DNA from 2 places in the Rhodococcus sp. K11/5 genome. Region 2 is predicted to be linked to the other one. Evidence: riboswitches for the same ligand, from Rfam matches in the RefSeq annotation. Region 2 holds a riboswitch; the other holds the start of a gene.
The links. Region 2 has a riboswitch for S-adenosylmethionine ahead of ACY466_RS09020 (bifunctional o-acetylhomoserine/o-acetylserine sulfhydrylase). Riboswitches for the same ligand answer to the same signal wherever they lie in the genome.
Positions count from the first base shown of each region.

Region 1: another riboswitch for S-adenosylmethionine. It lies ahead of ACY466_RS02420 (aminotransferase class V-fold PLP-dependent enzyme); the one in region 2 lies ahead of ACY466_RS09020 (bifunctional o-acetylhomoserine/o-acetylserine sulfhydrylase).

Region 1 covers NZ_CM143721.1:485,980-493,718, reverse strand. The annotation lists gene ACY466_RS02425 (hypothetical protein) at 1-194, opposite strand, end outside; gene ACY466_RS02420 (aminotransferase class V-fold PLP-dependent enzyme) at 322-1,581, opposite strand; SAM riboswitch class IV at 1,621-1,735, opposite strand; gene ACY466_RS02415 (FkbM family methyltransferase) at 1,821-2,651, shown strand; gene ACY466_RS02410 (MFS transporter) at 2,543-3,835, opposite strand; gene ACY466_RS02405 (SulP family inorganic anion transporter) at 3,858-5,369, opposite strand; gene ACY466_RS02400 (ribonuclease J) at 5,692-7,401, shown strand; gene ACY466_RS02395 (MerR family transcriptional regulator) at 7,510-7,739, opposite strand, start outside.
Region 2 covers NZ_CM143721.1:1,870,204-1,877,942, reverse strand. The annotation lists gene ACY466_RS09045 (Pls/PosA family non-ribosomal peptide synthetase) at 1-1,476, shown strand, start outside; gene ACY466_RS09040 (TauD/TfdA family dioxygenase) at 1,599-2,519, shown strand; gene sbnB (2,3-diaminopropionate biosynthesis protein SbnB) at 2,516-3,553, shown strand; gene sbnA (2,3-diaminopropionate biosynthesis protein SbnA) at 3,595-4,611, shown strand; gene ACY466_RS09025 (hypothetical protein) at 4,608-5,561, shown strand; SAM riboswitch class IV at 5,633-5,754, shown strand; gene ACY466_RS09020 (bifunctional o-acetylhomoserine/o-acetylserine sulfhydrylase) at 6,007-7,347, shown strand; gene metX (homoserine O-acetyltransferase MetX) at 7,341-7,739, shown strand, end outside.

The DNA of each region.
Region 1 (7,739 bases), 1.4 Mb from region 2:
AGGTGCACGTCGACATCGACAAACACTCGCGCGTCGGGGTTCGTCTCGCGCAGCGCGCGGTAGCGGTTCTGCGCGACGGACAGATCGGCGGCGACGATGCGCACCACCGCGGCATCGTCACCACCGGAGGCGTCGGCATCGGGGAGGGCGTCGGTATCGAGGAGTACGACGGAGTCGGAGAGTACGGAGGTCATGAGCGCTGCCTGTCGGTCGGACGGAAAGTGGGTCACCCGGGAGATCACCGGGGCCGACACGCACTCGCCGTGGCTCGGCACAGGTCGATGTGGCGCCGAGCCCATCGCGCGTCCGTGACCATGTTGCTCATGCTAACGACACCGCCGACTCGCGATCGCGCAACGAGACGCAGCACACACCGACCGCGCGGACCAGCCTGTGCACGTCCTCGACGGTGGTCGCGATACCGATGCTCGCGCGCACGGCACCATCACCGTGCCCCACGCGGTCCAGCAGCGGGTGCGCGCAGAACTTTCCCGCCCGGACACCGATCCCGAAGTCGTCGGCCAACGCCGTGGCCAGCGCGAACGGATCGACGCCCGCAACCTGGAACGTGACGATGCCGACGCCGTCGTCCCCGTCCGACCACACACGTACGATCTCCAGGCCCTCCACACCGGCGAGCCCGTCTCGCAACGCGTGGGTCAGCACGGCGTCGTGCTCGGCGATCCGGTCGAACCCGGTCGCGGCGAGCGTCTCGCACGCCGCCGCGAGTGCGACCGCGCCGAGAAGGTTCGGGGTGCCGCCCTCGTGCCGCGCGGGCGACGGGCACCAGGTCACCCCCAGCGATCCGTCCTCCGCCACCGTGACGCTCGACGTCGCACCTCCCCCTGCGAGATACGGCTCGGCCGCGTCCAGCCAGTCCCGGCGCCCCACCAGCACGCCCGAGCCGAACGGGGCGTAGAGCTTGTGGCCGGAGAAGGCGAGGTAATCGACGTCGAGTGCTGCGATGTCGAGACCACGGTGCGGAACCAGCTGGGCACCGTCGACCAGAATGCGAGCGCCGCAGCGATGCGCGAGCGCCGCCAGTTCCGCCAGCGGAAGAACCTCACCGGTGACGTTGGACGCCCCGGTGACGGCCAGCAGCGCCGCCGGCGTCGACCACAGTTCGGCCGCGACGCGCTCGAGCGTCTCCGCGACGGTGTCCGCGGCCCGCACCACGCGGCGGTTCCGCCACGGAAGCAGGTTCGCGTGATGTTCGACGTCGAGGACCACGGTGTCGCCGGGAACGCAGCGCGACAACAGGTTCAACGCGTCGGTGGTGTTGCGGGTGAACACCACCACGTCCTCGGCGCCCGCCCCGCAGAAGCGTCCGACCGTCGCCCGCGCGGCTTCGAACGCGTCGGTGCTCACCCGCGACTTGTGCCCCGCGCCCCGGTGCACGCTCGCGTAGTTCGGGATGCAGTCCGCCACCGCGCACACCACCGCGTCGAGCGCGGGTGCGCTTGCCGCGCAGTCGAAGTCGAGATAGCGAACCGTGGTTCCGTCGGAGCAGAGCACCCGCTCGTCGGCCCCGAGCACCGGCGGTAGCGAACGGACGGGTGTGCAGCAATCGACAGCAGTCATGACAGAGGTGTCCCCTCGTTCAGGGACCGGTGTGGGACCGATCCGCGCTTGCCGTCCCGTTGTCGGGAATCGGCCGGGTCGTCACCCGGAGCACCCCACCGCGGAGGAGGGTTGCCGACCAGCGAGCCGGGGCTTGATGCTGGTACTCGTGACCTGGAAGCAGGATGGCAAACGCTCGATGTGTTGTCAACGCCGAGCGCGGTGGGCTCGAACTCTTACGTGGCGGTAGAGTATGGCTCATGGCCAGCCCCTCCTCCCGCCGCGTCCGGGGCGTGGCCCGGGTCCTGCGACTTCTCGCGAGCCGCACGTCGGTGCTCGAGCCGGAGATCGAGGGGCTCGCCCAGCACGTCTTCCCCGGGGCCATCTGCCTGGACGTCGGCGCCGAGTACGGGCTGTACACCATCGGCCTCGCCGCCCTAGCCGGATCGTCGGGCAGAGTCGTTGCGTTCGAACCGAATCCGTCGCTCGCCCGCTGGTTGCGCATCGTCTCCCGCGTGCTGCGCACCCCCCGCGTGACCATCGCGAACACCGCCCTCGGTGACGCGGTCGGCTGGACCGAACTGTCCGTGCCGCGCCGCAAATTCCTCCCGGTGCACGGCCGCGCGTTCATCGTGGCCGGTGCCTCCGGCGAGGGTGCGAACACCGAGTTCTCCTCGTCTCGACACCGCCACGTCCGGATGGAGACGCTGGACGAGGTGTGTCGAGCGCGGGGTATGGAGCGAGTGGACTTCGTCAAGGCCGACGTCGAGGGCGCGGAGCTCGCCGTTCTGCACGGCGGCATCGAGGTTTTGAAGAACTCGCAGCCGACCCTGCTGCTCGAGATCGATCAGCGCCACCTCGATCGATACGACCGCCGCGCCGAGGACGTCGTCGATGTCGTTCTCGCGCAGGGCTACTCGATGCACGTGTGGCGCGGCGCCAGGTGGACACCCGTGTTCGAGATCGACATCGAGTGCCGCAACTACCTTTTCGTCCCGCCGGATTCCGGGAGCGTCGGAGCGGGAGTGAACGCCACCAGCACGCACACCGCGGCGGGAACGATCGCGAATCCCAGCACCACGGGGACGTAACTGTCGAACACGTCGCGGCCGAGGGACAACGCCACCGGTCCGAACGCCGTGGACCCGACGCTGATCATCGTGGCGACACCGCGAATCGCGCCGATGTGCGCGGTCCCGAAGTAGTGGGCGTAGGCCGCCGCCTCGACGGCGCGAATGGATCCGCCGGCCAACCCCAGAATCAGCCCGTAGACGACGGCCAGGAATCCGGGCTCGATCAGCGGGATGGAGACCAGCGCCGCACACAGCAACGCCATCGAGATCGCCACGCCGAGCTTGGGTGCGATCCGATCGGCGAGTGCACCGAGCGCGAGCGTGCCGATCAACCCGGCCACGGTCTGCGGGATGAAGTTCGCGGCCGCCGCGGTGGCGCTGAGACCCTGCTCCCCCAACAGCGAGATCTGATGGAAAGCGACTGCAGTGCTGAGCATCCCGGACGCGGCGAGCCCCGACGCGATGGCCCAGAACATCAGCGTGCGCATCGCGGCGCGGACGGTCCACACGTCGCCCCGAGCGTCGGCGTCGGTGCTGCCGAGGTCCGCGACGCCGAGGGACCCCGGCGTGGAGACCGGCACCTCGATCGCGCGCGGCGCCCGACGCGGCGAGGTGGACCGCAGTCCGAGCAACGCGACCGGAATCACGATGACCCACACCGCGATCGCCTCGTATCGCCACACGGCGTCGATACCGTGCGAGGCGACCAGACGCTCGAGGAGCACCGGCGCGAGGGAGATTCCCGCGGATCCCGCCGCGGCGGTGATGCCCAGGGCCAAGCCACGTCGCTTGGTGACGTGCACGGCCACGGCGGTCGTCGCCGCCAGGCCCAGGGCCCCCTGGCCGGCCATGCGGATCCCGACGAACCCCGCGGTCAGGCCGTAGACGTCGGTGGCGACGCTCAACCCCATCAGCACCGCGCCGAAGATCGCGCCGATCACGGCCATCACGGCGCGGACGCCGTACCGATCCAACGCGCGGCCGACGAACGGCATCGCGGCCGCCCCGCCGAGGGTGCCGACGAGGTAACTCAACGACAGTTCGGTGCGCGAGATGCCGAGCTCGGCGATCAGCGGATCGGTGAAGACCGAGATCGCGGCGGTCTGACCGGGGGCGGTCATGATGGACGCCACGCTCGCCATGGCGACGATCAGCCACGGCGAGGTGGCCCGCGCGGACGGCGCGGAGGTGTGGGTGGTCATGTGGTCCCGTTCATCGCGAACATCAGTGTTCCGTGGACAGGTTTCCGGTCAACCGCAGGTGCCGCGCCGCCGATTCGTCGTCAAGCCCGGTGATCTCCGCGTGCTTGCCCTTCGAGGCGTACTTCTGGGTGACGGCGTCGAGCGCCGCGACCGTGGAGGCGTCCCACACGTGGGCTCCGCTGAGATCGATGATCACGTTCTTCGGGTCACCCGAGTAGTCGAACCGGTACACCAGATCGTTGCTCGAGGCGAAGAACAGTTCACCGCTGACCCGGTAGACGCGGGTGTCGACCGATCCGTCGTGGTTCGCATCCTCGTCCGACACCTTGGTGACCGTGGTGAGGTGGGCGACGCGGCGGGCGAACAGCACCATCGCGGTCAGCACGCCGACCACCACGCCGTACGCCAGGTTGTGCGTCGCCACGGTGACCACGACGGTCACCACCATGACGGTGGTTTCGCTCTTGGGCATGCGGCGCAACGTCTTCGGGCGCACGCTGTGCCAGTCGAACGTGCCGATCGCCACCACGATCATGACCGCGGCGAGGGCTCCCATGGGGATCAGCGCGACGACGTCGCCGAGTCCGACGACGAGGACCAGCAGGAACATACCGGCCATGAAGGTCGAGATCCGGGTGCGGGCACCGGACGCCTTGACGTTGATCATGGTCTGGCCGACCATCGCGCACCCTCCCATGCCGCCGAAGAAGCCGGTGATGACGTTGGCCGCGCCCTGGCCCCAGCTCTCGCGCGTCTTGTTCGAGTGGGTGTCGGTGACGTCGTCGACGAGCTTCGCCGTCAGCAGCGACTCGAGGAGACCGACGATGGCCATCGCGATGGCGAACGGGGCGATGATCTGCAGGGTCTCGAGCGTCAGCGGAACGTCGGGCAGGAACAGCGACGGCAGGCTGTCGGGCAGTTCGCCCTCGCCCCCGACGTTGGGAACGTTCCACGCGAAGGTCACCGTCGCGGCGGTCAGCAGCACGATCGCGACCAGTGGCGCGGGGACCACCGAGGTGATTCTGGGGAGACCGAACATGATGACCAGACCGACCGCGACCATGGGATACACCAGCCACGGCACCCCGATCAGGACGGGGAACTGGGAGGTGAAGATGAGAATCGCCAGTGCGTTCACGAAGCCGACCATGACGCTACGAGGGATGAACCGCATCAGCTTCGCCACACCGAGGACGCCGAAGAGGACCTGCAGGATGCCGGCGAGGATGACGGTCGCGATGAAGTAGTCGAGCCCGTACTCGCGGGCGACCGGGGCGATGACCAGCGCGATGGCACCGGTCGCCGCCGAGATCATCGCGGGACGGCCGCCCAGGAAAGCGATCGACACGGCCATGGTGAAGGACGCGAACAATCCGATGCGCGGATCGACACCCGCGATGATGGAGAAGGCGATGGCCTCGGGGATGAGCGCGAGTGCCACGACGAGACCGGCGAGGATCTCGGTCTTCAATCGCCGGGGGGACCTGAGTGCATCGAGCACGGTGTGCTCGCTCTCCGTCACCTCGTGAGGCATCGGTGAGTCGTATCCGCTCTGTGTCGTCAAGGCGGTTCCTTTCCACTGTTCGGCGCCGCACGAACAGGCAGGCGCGCACCATCGACCGCTGGTGGCGGGTGGTCGCATCGCTGCGACCGAGGGAAGATTGCGCGGAGCCCGGACGGGCATCTCGCGGTTCACGCACGGGCGTGACGACCAAGGACGAGAACGAACTCTACTCTTACGCAACTGTAGAGTCGAAGCAACCTGCGGTTGCGCCGTGTGACCGAACGCACCTGTGCGCCGTCGCTGGTAGAACCCGCGCACGACCGAGACGAAAATCTCCCGTAGCGTAAGACTAATGTCGAGAACTTCACGCCCGCGCAGATCCGCTTCCCCCACGCGAAATCCGGACATCACCGCACCGGCGAGCGGCACCCTTCGAGTGATCGCCACCGGCGGACTCGGCGAGATCGGTCGCAACATGACCGTCTTCGAGTTCGAAGGGAAGTTGCTGATCGTCGACTGCGGCGTCCTCTTCCCCGAGGAGCACCAGCCCGGTGTCGACGTCATCCTTCCCGACTGGAGCTTCATCCGGCACCGGCTCGACGACATCGTCGCGATCGTCCTGACGCACGGTCACGAGGACCACATCGGCGGTGTCCCCTACCTCCTCCGCGAACGCGGCGACATCCCGGTCATCGGGTCTCGGTTGACGCTGCAGTTCCTCGCGGCCAAGTTCGACGAGTTCAAGGTCTCCACCAAGCTCGTCGAGGTCGTGGCCGGCGAGAGCCGCACGGAGGGCCCCTTCGGCCTGGAGTTCCTCGCCGTCAACCACTCCATTCCGGACGGCCTGGCGATCGTCCTGCGCACCGGAGCGGGTGTCGTGCTGCACACCGGTGACTTCAAGATGGACCAGTTCCCGCTCGACAACCGCATCACCGACCTTCGTGGATTCGCCCGGCTCGGGGACGAGGGCCTGGACCTCCTCCTCGTCGACTCCACCAACGCCGACGTTCCCGGCTTCGCCGTCTCCGAACGCGACCTGAACCCGGCCATCGAGCAGGTGTTCCGTGAGACCGACGGGCGCGTCATCGTCTCGAGTTTCGCCAGCCACATCCACCGCATCCAGCAGGTTCTCGACGCCGCCCACGCCCAGGGCCGCAAGGCGGCGTTCGTCGGGCGCTCGATGGTGCGGAACATGAAGATCGCCATGGACCTCGGTTACCTCACCGTTCCCGACGGTCTCGTGGTCGAACTGCCGAAGCTTCGCGGACTGCCCGCGCGTAAGATCACGCTGATCTGCACCGGGTCTCAGGGCGAGCCGCTGGCGGCGCTGTCTCGGATGGCCTCCGGGGAACACCAGATCGAGGTCGGCCAGGGCGACACGGTCCTGATGGCCAGCAGCCTCATCCCCGGCAACGAGAACGCGATCTACCGCGTCATCAACGGGCTCACCGACAAGGGCGCCCGCGTGGTGCACAAGGGGAACGCGAAGGTGCACGTGTCCGGTCACGCGAGCGCCGGTGAACTCGTGTACTGCTACAACATCCTGGAACCCCACAACGTTCTTCCGGTCCACGGCGAGGCTCGACACCTGCGGGCCAACGCCGATCTGGCCATCCGTACCGGCGTTCCGCGCGAGCGGGTCCTGATCGCGGACAACGGCGATGTCATCGACCTCTCACAGGGCGTCGCCCAGATCACCGGCAAGGTCCCGGTCGGCCTGGTCTACGTCGACGGCAAGACCACCGGCGTCCTGACCGAGACCACGCTCGACGAGCGTCGTTCGCTCGGCGCCGACGGTGTCCTCACGGTCATCGTCATCGTCGACCCCGACACCGGCCTGCTGGTCGACGACGTCGACTTCATCGCCAAGGGCTTCACCCACGACAAGAACGCCTTCAACCCGCTGGCCAAGATCATCGCGAAGGCACTCGAACGCGAGAGCGCCAAGACCGCCGCATCGACGGGCGCCATCGAGGCGTCCGTGGTCCGCGAGACCACGCGGTGGTCCAAGGGAACCCTCGGCCGGCAGCCGCTCGTGGTGCCGGTCGTCGTCGACGGCTAGACGGTCCGCCCGGCGGCTCGGCGCAGGAGCCGCGCCGTCGGCGCAGCCGGGACCTCGGCGACGCGCGGCCGCGCCGGAAACTCGGCGACGCGCGGCCGCGCCGGGATCTCAGCGACGCGCGGCCGCGCCGCGGGACGCGAGGACCTCGGTGAGTTCCTCGGCGTAGGCGAGGTGGCGGCGCAGGGTGTCGCAACTCTCGGTGGCCTTGGTGTGGCATTCGCGGACGAACGTCTCGGCCGCATCGCGCTCGTCGTCGGAGGAACTCGGATCGTCGAGAGTGTCGAGGGCCTCGATCAGATTCTTCATCTCGGCGAGGGTGAACTCGAGGGGCTTCATGC
Region 2 (7,739 bases):
TTCACGAAGGGCGAGGAAATCCACTGGGCGGGCCGCTCGTCCGGTGCGCCGGTCACCCTGGACAGCCCCGCGTACATCTATTTCACCTCCGGGTCCACCGGTCAGCCCAAGGGCGCGGTCTGCGCTCACTCCGGCATGGTCAATCACATCGCGGCGAAGATCGACGACCTGTCGATCGGCGACGGAGCCGTCGTCGCCCAGATCGCCCCGCAGTGCTTCGACATCTCCCTGTGGCAGCTCGTCGCCGGGCCGCTCGTGGGCGGCCGCACGGTGCTGATACCGGGGGATGTGCTGCTCGACGTCGCACGATTCGTCGACTGCGTGGTCGACGCCGAAGTGTCCGTCCTGCAGGTGGTTCCGTCCTACCTGGACGTGGTCCTCGCCTATCTCGAATCCTCACCGCGGGAACTTCCCCACCTCGGCTGCGTTTCGGTCACCGGAGAAGCCGTCAAGAAGGATCTCACCGAACGATTCTTCGCGACGCTGCCGACCGTCGCGCTGGTGAACGCGTACGGACTCACCGAGACCTCGGACGACACCAATCACGAGGTCATGCACTCGGTTCCGGAGCGCGACCGCGTGCCACTCGGTCGACCCATCGGCAATACCCGGATCTACGTGCTGAACGACGAGTTGGAGCCGGTCCCCCTGGGGTCTCACGGCGAGATCGTGTTCTCCGGCGTCTGCGTCGGGCTCGGCTACGTCAACGACCCCGAGCGAACCGCAGCGGTATTCCTCGAAGATCCGTTCCACGCGGGCGAGCGGCTCTACCGCAGTGGAGATCTGGGACGGTGGTTGCCGGAGGGCAAGCTCGAGTTCCTCGGACGACGAGACACGCAGGTCAAGGTGCGCGGCTTCCGCATCGAGATCGGTGAGATCGAGAACGCCCTGCTCGAGGTCCCCGGAGTGCGCGACGGCGCGGTGGTCGTGGCCGAATCCGCGGACGGCGGTGACCATCTCGTCGCGTTCTACACCTCCACCGAACCCATCGCGGTGCGGACGATTCGCGACCACATCGCCGCGTTGCTGCCGCACTACATGGTGCCGTCGGTATGGCACCACTGCGAGACCCTGCCCCTGACGGCAAACAGCAAGATCGACCGCGCCGCACTGACGCGACGAGCCACGGCCACACTCACGCAATCGGTGACACCCGAAGTTGCCGCGGCAGCGTCCACGTCACCCGCGGAACGACGTCTGGCCGAGGTCTGGGCGCGAGTGTTGGGCGTGGAAGCGGACGCGATCGCCCCGACGGACAGTTTCGCCCTCCACGGCGGAACCTCGCTCTCTGCAGTCAAACTGGTGATCGCTCTGGATCATTCGGTGGGTATCGAGGACGTCAGGTCGGCGCCCACCCTCGCCGAACTGGCGCGGCTGCTTCCCTCCACCTCTCCCTCGCCGCGAGACACCGGTGTCGTTCACGCGAACGGCGTGGCCCGTACGGACACGGCCGACGTGACAGGACCCCCGCGATGACTGCCACTGCCACTGGTACGACAGCCACTGGTACGACTGCCACCGGCACGACTGCTGTCGACACGACCGTCCGAGACGCGAGCGCGATCGACGTTCGATCGGATCCCGGTCGGCCCCCGATCGTGATCGCCGACGACACCGATGTCCGGGCGTGGGTCGCACGTCGTCGTTCCGACCTGCAGCGAACGGTCGGCGAGCGGGGAGCCGTGATGGTCCGCGGTCTCGCACCGGCGAACCCGGCGGACGTCGAGTTCGTCGTGCGATCGATCGCCGGCGAATCCATGGCCGAACGCGAGCCCTTCGCCGCGCGTCGCCGCCTCGGCAACGGCGTCTACTCCTCCACGGACTGGCCGGCGAGACAACGGATGTGCCTGCACAACGAGACGAGTTACGCGCTGGACCTCCCGTCACTCGTCGTCTTCGCCTGCCGAGTCGCGCCGACCGACGGCGGTGCCACCCCGATCGCCGACGGCTGTGCCGTGCTCGACGCGCTGCCACCGGCTCTCGTCGAGCGGGTGGCCCGGGAAGGGTGGATGCTCCGACGAGCGTTCACCGGTGACGTGGGATCGACGGCAGCCGAATGCTTCGGCTCCGCAGACCGGGCCGACCTCGCGAAGTACTGCCGCAACAACGCTGTACGAGCGGAGTGGCGAGGCGACGTGCTGACCACCTCGCAGGTGCGGCCCGGAGTGGTCCGGCACTCGGGGAACGACGAACCGATCTGGTTCAACCAACTGGCGTTCCTCAGCGAATGGGGCATGGATCCGGACGTGCGGCAGTTCCTTCTGGACATCGGCGGGCCCGAGGCGCTGCCGTTCACCACGGCGTACGGCAGCGGTGAGCCGATCGACGCCGAGACGGTCGATGCCATCGGGGCGGCATACGACGCGTGCGCGGTCCGCGAACCCTGGCAGGCCGGCGACCTGTTGATCGTCGACAACATTCGTACCGCTCACGGCCGCGACCCGTTTTCGGGTGACCGTGACGTCATCGTCGGCATGGGAGGACCCGTGCGCCACGAAGGATCGGAGAACTGGACATGAGCACCGATACGATCGGAACGTTCGCCGTCATCTCGGGCGGACAGGTGCGGTCTGCGTTGACCGGCCGCGAATCGGACGTCGTGGCGTTGGTGGAGGAGACCTATCGGCGACACGGATCGGGCGACACCGTCAACCCACCGTCGTACTTCCTTCGCTTCCCCGACCGCCCGCGCTCACGGATCATCGCGCTTCCTGCGTCGATCGGGACCGGACCCCGGCCGGTGGACGGGATCAAATGGATCTCGAGTTTCCCCGACAATGTGGACAACGGCATTCCGAGGGCGTCGGCGGTCCTCGTTCTCAACGACGTCGAGACCGGGTATCCCTTTGCCTGCCTGGAGAGTTCCATCATCAGCGCAACCAGGACGGCGGCATCCGCCGCGCTCGCCGCGGATGTGCTGACCCGAGACAGACCGACTCGGCCGACACGCATCGGATTCGTCGGGACGGGTCTCATCGCCCGGTACATCCACGGATTTCTCGCTGCCACCGGGTGGTCCTTCGATCGGATCGGTCTCCACGACGCCGTTCCCGCCGGAATGGACGGGTTCCACGGCTATCTCGAGAGCGCGGGAGTCGACGTCGACATCACCCACCACGCGACGGCGCGGGAGTTGATCCAGGCCAGCGAGATCGTCGTGTTCGCCACCAACGCGGGCGAACCGCACGTTCACGATGCGTCGTGGTTCGCACACAATCCGCTCGTTCTGCACATCTCGCTCCGTGATCTCTCCCCCGAGATCATCCTGTCCTCGACCAATGTGGTGGACGACGTCGAGCACTGCCTGAAGGCGAACACCTCACCGCATCTCGCCGAACTACGTTCAGGATCGAGAGATTTCGTCGACGGCACCCTTCCCGAGGTACTGGAGGGCACCGTCACGTTGCCCGCCGACAAGCCGATCGTGTTCTCTCCCTTCGGTCTCGGCGTTCTCGATCTCGCGGTCGGCACCTTCGTCTACGACGCCGTGACGAACTCGGGAGATCTGCTCGTCATCGACGACTTCTTCCACGAGCGCACGCGATTCGGCTGATCCGATCCACCCAGTCACCCCACCGACGTCAGGACATCCCTGTGCCCGTCATCTCCGCACCGCACGAGTACCACGAGGACGATCTCTTCGTGGATCTGTCGCCACTGTTCGAGTTCCCTCTCGCTCTGAAATGCGAATGCTTCAACTTCGCCGGTTCGGTCAAGTTGACGCCTGCACTCGCGATGGTCGAGGCAGCCGAACGCGGCGGGCGCTTGCGGAAAGGATCGGTGCTCGTCGAATCGTCCTCGGGCAATCTCGGTGTGGCTCTCGCCGTCATCGCGGCGAGCAAGGGGTACGGATTCGTCTGCATCACCGACAACCGGTGCAACCGCTCCACGCGTCAGACGATGGAGGCACTGGGAGCGTCGGTGCAGGTGATCACCGAACCGGATCCGGTTCACGGGTTGCTCGGGGCGCGGATCGACCGGGTGCGCACACTGTGTGCGTCGGATTCGAAGTACGTCTGGCTGAACCAGTACGAGAACGAGAACAACTGGCAGTCGCACTTCGCGCGCACCGCCCCCGCCATCGCTCGACAGTTCCCCGACGTCGACGTCGTGTTCATCGGCGCCGGAACCACGGGAACTCTGATGGGCTGCGCAAGATGGTTCGCTCGATCGGGCCGCGACGTCCGCATCGTCGCGGTCGACACCGTCGGGTCGGTGACGTTCGGCGGACCTCCCAGCGTGCGGATGATTCCGGGCCTCGGTACCGGTATCCGGCCATCGATGCTCGACGAGAGTCTCGTCCACGATGTCGTGATGGTCCCGGAGGCGGACACGGTGCGGATGTGTCGGCGCCTCGCCGCACGCGGCTTTCTCTTCGGCGGTTCCACCGGAACGGTGGTCAGTGGCGCTGCCCGATGGCTGGCCGATCACCGGCCGGCCGATTCCCTGGCTGCGATGCCGCGGGCGGTCGCCATCGCGCCGGATCTCGGCGAGCGGTACCTCGACACCATCTACACGGCGCCCTGGGCGGACGCCCTGCTCGAACGCGGTGCGGATGCCCTGCTCGAACGCGGTGCGGTCTCGGTGTCGCCGTTGCCGGTTCGCGCATGACGGGCATCGGCACGTTCGTTCCCTCCCCGTGGAGCGCGGCGGGCCGCGAACTCGCCGCACGCATGGAACCGGCGGACGTCTCGGTCTCCGAGACACCCGTTCCCCGGACACCCGCGCCCCGGACACCCGTGCCCGACGAACGAATGGTCGAGCCCCCGGGTCGTCCGTCCCGGCGGGCCGCACGACCGCGTGGCGGGACGGCACTGCGCACCGGTGTCGCGGCGTTCGCGCGTCGGCGACGCGTGCTCGTGGCGGCGTCGCTACTGCTCGGGCTGATGCGGCTCGGGTCGACGGTCGGGCTCTCGGGTGGGTCCCTCGACGTCCGAGCTCTCGTCGATGCGGTCGCGGTGTCGGTGGCCGCTCTCGTCGTGCTGGCCGTGGCGGTCCCCGTCGTCCGCTACGGGCGCGACCGATTCACCGAGTTCGCTCCGGGGGAAGACGTCGTCGATCGCCTGGGGCTCCCCGCGGCCACGGTCCGGCCCGACGAGCCCACTTTCGCGCTCGCACTGCTCGACATCGCCGGATGCGTCTCGGAGCACGACAGCCTGACTGTCGTTCAGCTCAGCCACCCGGCCGACTGCGAACTCGGCCGGGACCTCGCCGCGGCCTCGGCGCTCGTCGGTCGACCGCGCACCCTGCACGAGCTGACCCCCGGAAGTCCCCCTCACCGGTCCGGCCGCAACATCGACGAATCCGCCGGTCGGCTGTACACGTATCGGACCACCGAACTGTCCCTCGCCGCCGTGACCACCCTGTCTGCCACGCCGCGCCCCTGCCTTCTCGTCGTGGACACCGCGCGCTCCACCTGGCGCGACCTCACGGGCGCGGTGGAACGGTTGAATGCACTCGGCTGCGCGGTGCAGGCCGTCGTCGTCTGGACGGGCCGCATTCCACGCGACCCTTCGGACAGCTGGGACCCCGGCCTCGTCTCGGTGCCGCACCACTCCTGAGCGGGCTCCCGGCGGACGAATTCGAGGCACTCGTTCACCCCTTTTCCCGGACCCGCTACCATTCTCGACAAGGTCATGAGCGCCAGCATCGAGCCCCGGCTTGCTGGCCGGCAACCCTCCAACCGCGGTGGGGTGCCCCGGGTGATGACCGGGTTACTCGGCGCAGTACGACAGCCGAGAGCAAGCGCGGGTCCGTCACCTCGGGCCCACCGACCGGGCCGATCCTTCGGCCCCGACCGGCCGCTTCCGACGCGGCCACTCGGAGGTTTCCACGTGTGTAGCTGTTCGCGATAGGCCCCGACCACTTCCCTCGTGCCCGACCCGACTCCGTGATCTCGGGCGTGTCCGACCCACGACGCAGCACGCGCCGACCGGGTCCGCGCACCGCATGGTCACCGACTCGATCGGGCTCTGTTCGACCACCAGCAGAGGACACAGAACCGTCATGACCGATACCCCGAACGACGCCGAACTCGTGAACGAAGTCGGCGCCCCCGTCGACGATCCCGCGCTCAACTGGAGCTTCGAAACCCGGCAGGTCCACGTCGGTCAGGTCGCCGACTCCACCACCCATGCCCGTGCTCTGCCGATCTACCAGACCACCTCGTACACGTTCGACAACACCGACCACGCGGCCGCGCTGTTCGGTCTCGCCGAGCCGGGCAACATCTACACCCGCATCATGAACCCCACCCAGGACGTCGTGGAACAGCGCATCGCCGCCCTCGAGGGCGGCGTGGCGGCGTTGATGCTCGCGTCGGGTCAGGCCGCGGAGACGCTCGCGATTCTGAACCTCGCGGAAGCCGGAGATCACATTGTCTCGAGCCCCAGGCTCTACGGCGGCACGTACAACCTGTTCCACTACACCCTGCCGAAGATGGGCATCACCACGACGTTCGTCGACGATCCCGATGATCTCGACCAGTGGCGCGCCGCCGTCACGCCGAAAACGAAAGCGTTCTACGGCGAGACGATCTCCAATCCCAAGAACGACATCTTCGACATTCCAGGGGTCTCTGCGGTCGCCCACGACAACGGTGTGCCGCTGATCGTCGACAACACGGTCGCGACGCCGTATCTGATCCGGCCGCTCGAGCACGGCGCGGACATCGTGGTGCACTCCGCGACCAAGTACCTCGGCGGCCACGGCACAGCCGTCGCCGGAGTGATCGTCGACGGTGGCACGTTCGACTGGACGCAGGGACGTCACCCGAACTTCACCACCCCCGATCCGAGCTATCACGGCGTCGTGTTCGCCGACCTCGGCGCACCGGCTTTCGCGCTGAAGGCGCGGGTACAGCTGTTGCGCGACATCGGTGCGGCCGTGTCCCCGTTCAACGCTTTTCTCATCAGTCAGGGCATCGAGACACTCAGCCTGCGCATGGAGCGGCATGTGCAGAACGCCACCGCCGTCGCGACGTACCTCGAAGGCCGTGACGATGTGACATCGGTGAACTACGCCGGCCTCGAATCGTCGCCGTGGTACCGCCGCGGACAGGACATCGCCCCGCGCGGGACCGGCGCCATCGTGGCGTTCGAGCTGGCCGGAGGCCTGGATGCGGGCAAACGCTTCGTCGATGCGCTCGAACTGCACAGCCATGTCGCTAATATCGGGGACGTGCGTTCTCTTGTGATACATCCCGCGTCGACGACGCACTCGCAGTTGACGCCCGACGAGCAGATCGCGTCCGGGGTCACTCCCGGCCTCGTGCGGCTCGCCGTCGGGATCGAGGGTATCGACGACATCGTCGCCGATCTGGAGAAGGGTTTCCGGGCCGCATCTTGATACTCGACACCCCATCGTTCGCCCGTTCGTCGGCGCTTCCGCCGCCGGACGGGCGAGTGGGCTCGGTGCACATCGGTGATGTGCCGCTGGAGAACGGCGACGTGATCTCCGACGTCACCGTGGCCGTTCAGCGTTGGGGGGCGCTGTCGCCCGGGCGCGACAACGTGGTGCTCGTCGAACATGCGCTCACCGGCGACTCCCACCTCACGGGCCCGGCCGGACCGGATCACCCGTCGCCGGGTTGGTGGACCGGCTTGGTCGGTTCCGGCCTCCCTCTCGACACCGACCGTTGGTGCGTGATGGCCACCAACGTCCTCGGTGGGTGCCGCGGCACCACCGGCCCCTCGTCGCTCGCACCCGACGGCCGAGCGTGGGGCTCCCGCTTCCCCGCC